2 regions of the Azospirillum argentinense genome follow, and region 2 is predicted to be linked to the other one. Evidence: riboswitches for the same ligand, from Rfam matches in the RefSeq annotation. Region 2 holds a riboswitch; the other holds the start of a gene.

Region 1 (4,968 bases), on a different replicon from region 2:
TGCGCTTCAACAACGGGTTGGGAGTCAGCGCGCTTGGCCTGTGCGCGGCGCACCTGTCCTGGGCCGGGTTCGACCGAATCTGGTGGGAGAACAGCCGGGCGATTTCCGGCATCGTCCACGCCTTCGACGTCCGCCTGCGCGAAGGGTGTGTGCGCGACGCCCTCCCGCTGGCCCCCCGCGAGCGCGAGTGCTTGCTGTGGTTGGCCGTCGGCCTGCGCCCGCAGCAGATCGCCCACCGGCTCGGCACGCATGTGAAGACGGTGGAGAAGCAGATCGAATCCGCCCGACGCAAACTCAACGCGGCCACCACCATCCAGGCGGTTTCCACCGCGCTGGCCTACGGCCTGATCACGCTGTGACGCGCGCCGCCGGTTCGGCAACCGGCAGGGCTAATCCATAGGGGCCTTTGCCGCGGCGGCGTTATCGGTTGGATGATGGCTTACCCAATCGAACGAATCCCCGGAGCCCGTCCGCCATGCCGACACCGCCGCACGGAACGCCCGACCGCGGGCTGAAGCCGTTCATCCTCGCCATTCATCGCGAAGCGCTGGACACCGCCGCGACCAAGGGGCTGACCGGCACGCTGGCGCAGGTCGCCGCGCTCCAGGACACCGCCAGCCTCGCCTCGGCCAGGGCCGGGCGCCCCGTCACGGAGGAGGAGGTGATGCGCCTGCTTCTGCGGGAGCGCCGCGCCCGCAACATCCATGAGGCGGCGGGGACGGCTCCGGTGACTCCGATCCGGAAGCCGGCGGCCGCACCCTCCCGATTCCATCTGGGGCGCTGGCGGAGCGTGGCGATGGGAATGGCCCGCTCGGCGTCCGCCGGGCCGGCTGGAAAGGCCCGCTTGTAGGAAACGGGCGGCGCTCCGTACGCCGGTACCGAGTGAGTACGCCCATTGCCCTGTTGAGTGAGGCGCGGGGCGCACTGAGGCTGTCGCTTCCCCGCTGTTCGGCACGAAACACACAATGGGAGGTCTCATGTCCGTTCGCCTGGATCGCCGCCAATTGCTGCTCTCCGCCGGAGCCGCCGCGCTGGTGCTGGCCGTGGCGCCGCGCTTCGTCCTGGCCCAAACAACAGGGGGCCAAACTCCGGCTGGCCAAACTCCGGGCGGCAAGGGATTCACGCTGCCGCCGCTGCCCTACGCGCCCGCCGCGCTGGAGCCGCACATCGACGCGACGACCATGAGCGTGCATCACGACAAGCACCATCAGGCTTACGTCGACAACCTCAACAAGGCGCTCGCCAACCACGGCAACCTTCAGGCGATGCCGCTGGCCGACCTGCTGAAGCGTGTGCCGGAACTGCCGGAAAGCATCCGCACCGCGGTGCGCAACAACGGCGGCGGTCACGCGAACCACAGCATGTTCTGGAGCATCATGGGACCGAACGCCGGCGGCGCCCCGGACGGTGAGGTGGGGGCTGCCATCACGCGCGACTTCGGCGGCTTCGACGATTTCAAGGCGCGGTTCAACACGGCGGGCGCCGGGCAGTTCGGCAGCGGTTGGGTCTTCGTCACCGCCGACCCGTCGTCGGGCAAGCTTGCCATCGCCGCCCGCCCGAACCAGGATTCGCCGGCCATGGAGGGCGTGCCCGTGCTGATGGGCAACGATGTATGGGAGCACGCCTATTACCTGAAGTACCAGAACCGCCGCGCCGACTATCTGGCGGCTTGGTGGAACGTCGTCGACTGGGGCGCGGTGAACCGCCGCTACGCGGCGATCCGCAAGGGCGAGCTGGTGATCTGACCGGTCCGCTGACCTGAAACGGAAAAGGGCGGCGGGTCATCCCCGCCGCCCTTCCTGCGAACCATCCGGTCCGAGGCGCCGGTCAGGCGCCCTGGTGCAGGCGGATGTTGAACAGCGGGCCCTGGCTCTGGCGGCGCAGCGCCTTGGCGACGGCCAGCACGGCGAGGTCGGCCAGCGGCTCGACGATGATGACGGTCATGTAGGCGGCGCCGAAGGAGGCGACTTCCGTCATGGTCTCGGCGGTGAAGCCGTGGCCGTAGAAGGCCCAGAAGGCCACCCAGGCGACGATGCCGCCCTGGTAGGCGGTGGAAAGGGCCAGCGCCTGCGAGTACTTCAGGTCGACATAGGGGGTGGCGTCGGGAACGATCCGCTTCGCCAGCAGGCTGATGCCCCACAGCGGGACCAGCAGCGTGGTGACGTTCATGCCGTACTGCGGCAGGTCGAACGGCGCGAAGAACAGGCCCTGGATCAGCAGGCCGGCGGCGAGGCCGATGGAGGCCGCACCGGCGCCGAACAGCAGGAGCAGCGTCGAACCGAGGATCAGGTGAACCTCCGACACGCCCACGGGGTGGTGCGGGAACACCTCGAAGAAGCTGAAGACCAGCGCGGTGGCGATCAGGCTGCGCAGCACCAGCGGCGCGACCCCGCCGTTGTTGCGGACGTCGTCGCGCGCCAGCTTGCCGGCCATCGCGAAGCCGCCGGCGGCCGTCGCGTAGCTGAGAGCGATCTTGGCGCCGTCCACGACGCCGGGTTCGATGTGCATGCTCTATGCCCTTTCCGAGTCTGCCATGCGTTGGGAGGGGCGTCGTTGCTGGCAGGCACCGGCATCGCAACCCCCTTGGTCCCCTTGGATGGGCGCACCGGAGGGACGGCTTGCGGAAGACGGGCGGCCGTCGGACCGGACATCGGCAAGCGACCACCGGGGCACCCCGCCCGAGGACGTACGTTCGGTTACGGCAGGTCTCCTGGCTTGCGGGTCAAGGCGGCATCGTCCGGCCTTCCCGGCGCCCGTTCCCGCAGGCGGCGCCAGTGACACGGAAAGGACGAGGCCGCTCACCGCTCACAGTTGCGGGGGCAGCGCCGGATTGACCGTTTCTCCCCCTGCGGGGCGGCGCACCGGCTTCCCTCTTAGCCCCGCGACCGGAGGGCGCGGGGAACCATAACCGGCGCCAGGGTAGGGGCGGGGTCCCCCGCCGTCAAGAGGGGGATGGCGACCCATCGGGGGAGTCGCACGGCTTCCTTGACACCGCTCCCACGGAACCGACAAGGTCCGGCGGACTGCGCGAGGCCGGATCAACGGGCGAAGGACGGGGTTGCGGGCATGCTACCGGTTCATTTCCTGACCATCGTGCTGAACGGCGATCCCTTCATTCGTTACCACTTGGAGGTGTTCCGCCAACTGCCCTTCCCCTGGCATTGGCACGTCGTGGAAGGGGTGGCGGAGCAGGTCCGCGACTCCTCCTGGTGCGCGCAGCGGGGTGGGCGCGTTCCGCAGGATCTTCACCGCGACGGCCGCAGCAGCGACGGGACGTCGCAGTATCTCGACCGCATCGCCGCGGAGGAGCCCGGGCGCGTGTCGGTCTACCGCAAGCCGCCCGGCATGTTCTGGCAAGGCAAGGTGGAAATGGTGACCGCGCCGCTGGCCGCCATGACGGAGGACTGCCTGCTCTGGCAGATCGATGCGGACGAGCTGTGGACGGCGGAGCAGATCACCCGGGCGCGCCGGATGTTCCTCGATTCGCCGTCGCGCACGGCGGCTCTCTACCTCTGCCACTTCTTCGTCGGCCCGTCCCTGGTCCTCGACCGGCTGGACCAGTACGGCAATTACCGCGCCTACGAATGGTTACGCACCTGGCGGTACCGGCCGGGGGATTTCTGGCACTCGCACGTTCCGCCCCGGCTGATGCGCCCGCAGCCCGACGGGTCGGACCTCGAACTCGGCGCGGCCAACCCCTTCCTGCACGAGGAGACGGCGGCGGGCGGGCTGGTTTTCCAGCATTTCGCCTACGCGACGCGGGAGCAGGTCGCGTTCAAGGAAATCTATTACGGCTACGACGGCGCGGTCGGTCGGTGGGACGCCCTGCAGGCGGCGGGCCGAGCGGTCGGCAACGGCACCCTCCCGCTGCGCGATTTCTTCCCCTGGGTGACCGACGCGGCGACCGTCTCGCGGGCTGAGCATGCCATGGTGGAGCCGCTGGCGCGCCCGGATGCCGAGGGAACCTGGGGCTTCGTGCCGCCGGCGCGGGGCGCCTCGACCGCCCCGGCGGTGGCGCTGCTGCGGAACTCCGGACCCGCCGTTCGCCGCCGCACGCTCGTCCCCGGTGAACCGCCGCCCTTCCCGACCGACCTGATCCGCAGCGTCGGCGTGTTCCTGCCGGACGGGGTGGGGGGCGTGCTGGGGGCGTCCGGCGTCCTGCGGGAGCTGCGGCGGGCCTTGCCGCTGGCCCGGATCACCGTTTTCGCGACGCCGGACGCGGAGGCGGCGTTTGCCCTCTGCCCCTACGTCAACCAGCGCGTCACCCTCCCACCGCTGAAGGGGCGAGCGCCCGACGACGCGCTGGTGACCGCCGTGCGCCAGGAGATCGGCCAGCAGTTCAGCGGCGCCTTCGACCTCACGATCAATCCCCACCGGGGCGAGGATGCCAGCTTCGCCAACCGCCTGATGCAGGATACAGGGGCGCCGCTCCGCCTTGGTTGCAGGGTCGGTCGGCCGGTGCGCGGCTATTACGCCGACGCCTTCCTGACCCACGTCGCGGCGACTCCCGCCGGGCTGCTGGGGGCGCTGACCACCGGGGAGCCGGACCCCGCCACGGAGGTCTGGACCTCCCCCGCCGGCGAGCGCGCCGCCGCCGCGCTTCTGGCCGAGGGCGTTCCGGCGCGCTGGCGTTGCGCGGTCGGCCTCTCCGCGTCCGTCGGCACCGGCAGCCTGTCGGAGCTGTGCCGCCGGCTTGCCGTGCGGGGCGACACCGCCCTGATCCTGGTCGGCGATGAGGCCGCCCGGGGGGCCGCGGCGCGCATCGCCGGGGAAACCGGAAGCGCCTGCCTGAACGCGGTGGGGCGGCTGGGTTTCGACGGGCTGTGCGCCCTGCTGCGGCGCTGCGACCTGTTCGTCGGAACCGGCGCGCCGGCGGAGGACATCGCCGTGGCGGCCCGGCTTCCCATGGTCGGAACCGGGCCGGAGCACGGCGATCCGACCGCCGAGGCGATGGAGAGCGCCATCGCG
Region 2 (4,968 bases):
CGGGAACCCGCGCCAGGTGGAGGCTCACGCTGCCCCAGGCAAGAAACCCGTAAATGGGATCGGCGGCCGCTTCCTCGTAAGCGGTCGCCTCGAAACCAAGACGCCGGTAGTGGGCGAGCGCCGCACGGACATCCCGGACTGGCAAAATCGGTGCTACCCTCGCGAACTGAACAGCCATTGCCCTTTTCCCTCCAGTCTCCAACCACAGTCCATGATGCAGAAGCAGCGCGGCGGACCACAAGCTTGAGGAGGCTGATCGGTAGGGGTTCGAAAGCGGCATTGTGGCGAAAGGAGAACTTGGCGCTTCGCTTCCGTTCGTTCGTCGATTGGCGGGTGCCCGCACAGGGCGGTGCTGCAACATCACCCCAATGTGAAGGCTTCGTGCACGGCGGACTGGACGGAGCCGCCGAGGACTGCACCACCACCCGCTACATGGATCCAGTCGCCGATCGTCACGGCTCCAACCGCATGGCGCGGCGTCGGCATCGGCGCATGGTGTTGCCAGCTGTCGCTGCCCGGATCATAGCTTTCCATCTGCCCGAACACTTTTGCCTGCCGCGGTACCCCGCCGTTGAGAATTCCGCCTTCTCCCCCCATGGCGAAGAGGCGGTCACGGTAAACGACAAGCCCATGGCCCGACCGGGCCGTCGGCAACGGCGCCCGCATCTCCCATGTGTCCCGATCCGGGAGGTAAACGTGGTGCAGATCGGTGTTGTACTCGAACGTGTTGAAGCGGCCGCCAACGACGTGGATCGCGCCGGCATGAACAACGCACCCGACATGATCGCGCCCCCCCCGGGAGCGGTTTGCGGGCCGACCAGCGATCGGTCTTTGGGTCATAGACTTCGTGCCAACCGACGCTCGCCCGTTCGCTGGCCGGCTCCGATGCGCCACCGATCAGATGAATGGCGCCATCGAGTACCACAGCCGCCGCACCGCGGGGGCGTGGCAGGGGCGCAATGGGGGTCCAGGCGTTGGTGGCCACATCGTAGGCGTAGGCGTTCGTATCGGACCGCCGGTTTTGCTCGATGAACCCGCCAAGCGCGTAGACGCGGCCAGCTTCTGCGGCGACCGCGACATGGTTGGCGCCACGCGGCAAGGCAGCGCCCTCATACCAGAGGTCGGCCACCGGGGTATAGATGTGGTGGTAGGCCCGATTGACGGCACCTTCGCCATAGCCGCCCACGACATGCATCCGTTCCGCACTGACGGTGGCCCAGGCCATTTCGCTGCGTGGGATCGGAAGCGCGGCGCGGCTGACCCAACGACCCGGCGGGCCGGCCGGAACTGGACTGTCGAAGACACGTTGCGCTTCCTGATCCGGCGTCAGATGGTGCGGCATGCCACCTTGGAGGCGAGCATAGGGGTCTGCGGCGGGCCGCAACTCCGGCAAGGGCGATTGCGCGTGTGACAATGGCACCCGGACAGCACCAAGCGCCAAAGCTCCAGCACTTGCGCCAAGGAATGTCCTGCGATCCATGTGACCTCGCTTTCTGCCTGTGTTGTCGTGATGACCCCGGTTTCGCCATGGAGGCCCACCGCTTTGCACTGTTCGCAGATTTGCAGGATCATCGTTCCTGATTTCAGCCGTTTTAGCCATCGACCAGAACGCCCATCCATATAACGTGCGCGTCCGACACCTTGGAACGCGTGGTTGCAGGCGGATGCACACATGAACACCATCCCTCCCACCGCAGAAAGCCAGTTTCTCTTTCCAAACGGACGGGAAACCCGCTGCCTTGAGATGATTTTCCCCGAGCAGGCCAACCATTACGGCACGCTGTTCGGAGGCACGGCCCTCAGCCTCATGGGAAAGGCCGCCTTCATCACCGCCAGCCGCGCCGCCCGCCATGCGGTCGTGATGGCCTCCTCAGAGCGGATCACATTCCATACCCCCGTCATGGTCGGCCAACTGGCCGACTTGGTCGGACGGGTCGACACGGTCGGGAAACGGTCGATGACCGTCCATGTCTCCCTCGTCGCCGAGACTTTGGCGACCGGGGAGCGCCGGCTGGCTGCCGAGGGATGGTTCGTCCTGGTCGCCGTCGACGGTCAGGGGCGGCCGGTTCCAGTCCCGGCCTTCCAAGACATCCAGCACGGCACGCAGCAGGGATGATCCGGAAAGCCCCCGGCGCGACGACTGGGAAAGACGAGGGTGGACACCGTGAAGCCTTGAGGCCTCCGACCGAAGCCAGCCGCGGGATGTCCGGACGCGCTTGATGCCGCCATCGTCGCAACAACGGTGGCGCTCGGCGCAGAGAAACATAAAGATGTCTTTATGTTTCTCTTGACAGGATTGCGGCGTTGCGGTTGGATCGCGGCGTCATGGTTCTGCCGGTTCCGCTCGGGGCCGGGAGCTAAGAGGGAAGCCGGTGCCGCCAGATCCGATGGCCAGTCCGGCGCTGCCCCCGCAACTGTAAGCGGAGAGTCATTTCGTCGCCTCAGCGCCACTGGTGCCTCGTTGGGCACCGGGAAGGCCGGACGGAATGGTGCCGACCTGCGAGCCAGGAGACCTGCCGTGACCGTTCGTTCGTCCTCGGGCGGGGTGTCCCGGTGGTCGCGTGGGCCGTGTCCAGCGTCTGTCGCCGGTCCCCTCTCGTGCGCCTGCTTGGGTTTCCTTTCCCGGACGTCCTTCTCACGACACCGATCCGCTGGCCGAGCGCTTGGCCGGACAGGGGAGAACCATGCCGATCGTCTTCTGCAGGCTCGGTTACCCGTTCATGGGACCACGCCGCGACGTGAGCCGAGAGCGGCGTTGGACATCCGTCGGGCCGGAGCGAACGCCGCCGCCGAGGCCGCCTGCCGGCCTTCGATCACCCTTCCGCTTGTGGAGAAACCGTCTTGGCCGGCTGCGGCACCTATGTGATCACCGTCCGGGGTTTTGTCGCCCCTTTCCAGATCGGGGTCTACGCCCACGAACGTGGCCGCCGTCAGCGCTTGCGCATCGATGTGCGGCTGGTCGTCGAACGCGGCCGACCGCGTTTCCTCGACGACGTGGCGACCGTCCTGTCCTACGAAGGGTTGGTCCTGGCGCTGGAGAAGCTGGCCGACGGGCCACACACCCAGCTCCTGGAATGCCTGGCGGACCGCATCGGCGACCTCTGCCTTGCCGACCAGCGCGTCGTCGAGGCCGAGGTGTCCATCGAGAAGCCCAACGTGCTCCCGCAGATCGATTCGGCCGGGGTGACCATCACCTACCGGCGGGACGCCGCCGCTCAAGCCGCGCCGGGAGAGCAGTGATGACCGCCCCTCTGTCCGCACCGCCGTCGATCAGCTTCGAGTTCTTTCCGCCGAAGACGGAGACGATGGAGCAGGGCCTGTGGCAGTCGATCCGGCGGCTGGCCCCATTGGCTCCAAGCTTCGTGTCGGTGACCCACGGGGCCGGCGGTTCGACCCGCGAACGCACCCACGCCACCGTCTGCCGAATCCAGGACGAGACCGGCCTTCCGGCGGCAGCGCATGTCACCTGCATCGGCGCGACGCGGGACGAGATCGACGCCATCGCCCACAGTTACTGGAATGCCGGCATCCGCCATCTGGTGGCGCTGCGCGGTGACCCGTCGGACATGCCCGGCGGCGGGCGTTGCGAACCGTCTCCCGGCGGCTACGCCTACGCCGCCGATCTGGTGACGGGAATGAGGCGCATCGCTGATTTCGAGATCTCGGTCGCCGCCTATCCGGAGTCCCACCCGGAAGCGCCAAGCGCGCAGTTCGACCTGGACAATCTGAAGCGCAAGGTGGACGCTGGGGCGACTCGTGCCATCACCCAGTTCTTCTTCGACAACGACGTCTATTTCCGTTTTCTCGACCGCTGCGCCGCGGCGGGCATCCATGTGCCGGTGATTCCCGGCATCCTGCCGATCACCAACGTCGCCCGTGCCGTGGAATTTGCTGCCAAATGCGGCGCCTCGATGCCGGCCAGGCTGGTCGAAACCTTCGAAGGGTTGGACGACGACCCAGAGACCCGCAGGCTCGTCGCCGCGACGGTGGCGGCGGAGCAGTGTCAGGCCCTTCAGGCTCAGGGCGTCCGGGATTTCCACCTCCACACCCTGAACCGTTCCGACATCACCCTCGCCACCTGCCACATGCTGGGGATAAGGGCCGCGGTTCCGGTACCGTGATCGCCACACGCGCCACGGCTACGCCGCCTTCGGCGCGTAGCCGTGGCGCTCGTTGAGGATGCGCAGCAGGTCTACCGCCGCCTCGCTGATGACGGTGCCCGGCGGGAAGATCGCCGTGGCGCCGGCGGCGTGGAGCGCGTCGTAATCCTGCGGCGGCACCACGCCGCCGACCACGATCAGAATGTCGCCGGCCCCGTGGCGCTCCAGCTCCGCCTTCAGTTGCGGCACCAGCGTCAGGTGCCCCGCCGCCAGCGAGCTGACGCCGACGATGTGGCAGTCGTTCTCCACCGCCTGCCGCGCGGCCTCCTCCGGCGTCTGGAACAGCGGCCCGACGTCCACGTCGAAGCCCAAGTCGGCGAAGGCGGTGGCGATCACTTTCTGGCCGCGGTCGTGGCCGTCCTGGCCCATCTTCGCCACCATAATGCGCGGGCGGCGGCCATCCCGCTCGGCGAACTCCGCCACCAGCGCCCGCACCCTGGCGATGGCGTCGGACTGCCGCCCCACCTCGCCGGCGTAGATGCCGGTGATGGTGCGGATCTCGGCCTTGTGACGGCCATACACCTTTTCCAGCGCGTCGGAGATCTCGCCGACCGTGGCGCGGGCGCGGATGGCGTCCACCGACAGGGCCAGCAGGTTGCCGTCGCCGGCGGCCGCCGCGTTGGTCAAGGCCTCCAGCGTCTGGCGGCAGCGGATGGGATCGCGCTCGGCGCGCAGCCGTTCGAACTGGGCGATCTGCTGGGCGCGGACGGCGGAGTTGTCCACCTTCAGCACCTCGATGGCCTCCTCCTGCTCCAGCCGGTACTTGTTGACGCCGACGACGGTCTGGCGGCCGGAATCGATGCGGGCC

What was found. A riboswitch is a leader RNA that binds a small molecule or an ion and turns the genes downstream of it on or off. The one in region 2 is predicted to bind cobalamin.
Region 1: it holds a riboswitch for cobalamin, as region 2 does, so the genes downstream of both, ABAZ39_RS30230 (energy-coupling factor ABC transporter permease) here and ABAZ39_RS15840 (dihydroneopterin aldolase) in region 2, are expected to answer to the same signal.

What each region holds. Positions count from the first base shown of each region.
Region 1 covers NZ_CP007797.1:203,638-208,605, forward strand. Annotated here, with positions in the region: gene ABAZ39_RS35220 (helix-turn-helix transcriptional regulator) at 1-359, shown strand, start outside; gene ABAZ39_RS33575 (hypothetical protein) at 476-850, shown strand; gene ABAZ39_RS30225 (superoxide dismutase) at 978-1,745, shown strand; gene ABAZ39_RS30230 (energy-coupling factor ABC transporter permease) at 1,828-2,508, opposite strand; cobalamin riboswitch at 2,684-2,922, opposite strand; gene ABAZ39_RS36375 (glycosyltransferase family protein) at 3,067-4,968, shown strand, end outside.
Region 2 covers NZ_CP007794.1:351,992-356,959, forward strand. Annotated here, with positions in the region: gene ABAZ39_RS15825 (bleomycin resistance protein) at 1-178, opposite strand, end outside; partial or broken gene ABAZ39_RS37830 (Kelch repeat-containing protein) at 361-1,480, opposite strand; gene ABAZ39_RS15835 (acyl-CoA thioesterase) at 1,745-2,116, shown strand; cobalamin riboswitch at 2,311-2,535, shown strand; gene ABAZ39_RS15840 (dihydroneopterin aldolase) at 2,842-3,240, shown strand; gene metF (methylenetetrahydrofolate reductase [NAD(P)H]) at 3,240-4,121, shown strand; gene scpA (methylmalonyl-CoA mutase) at 4,140-4,968, opposite strand, start outside.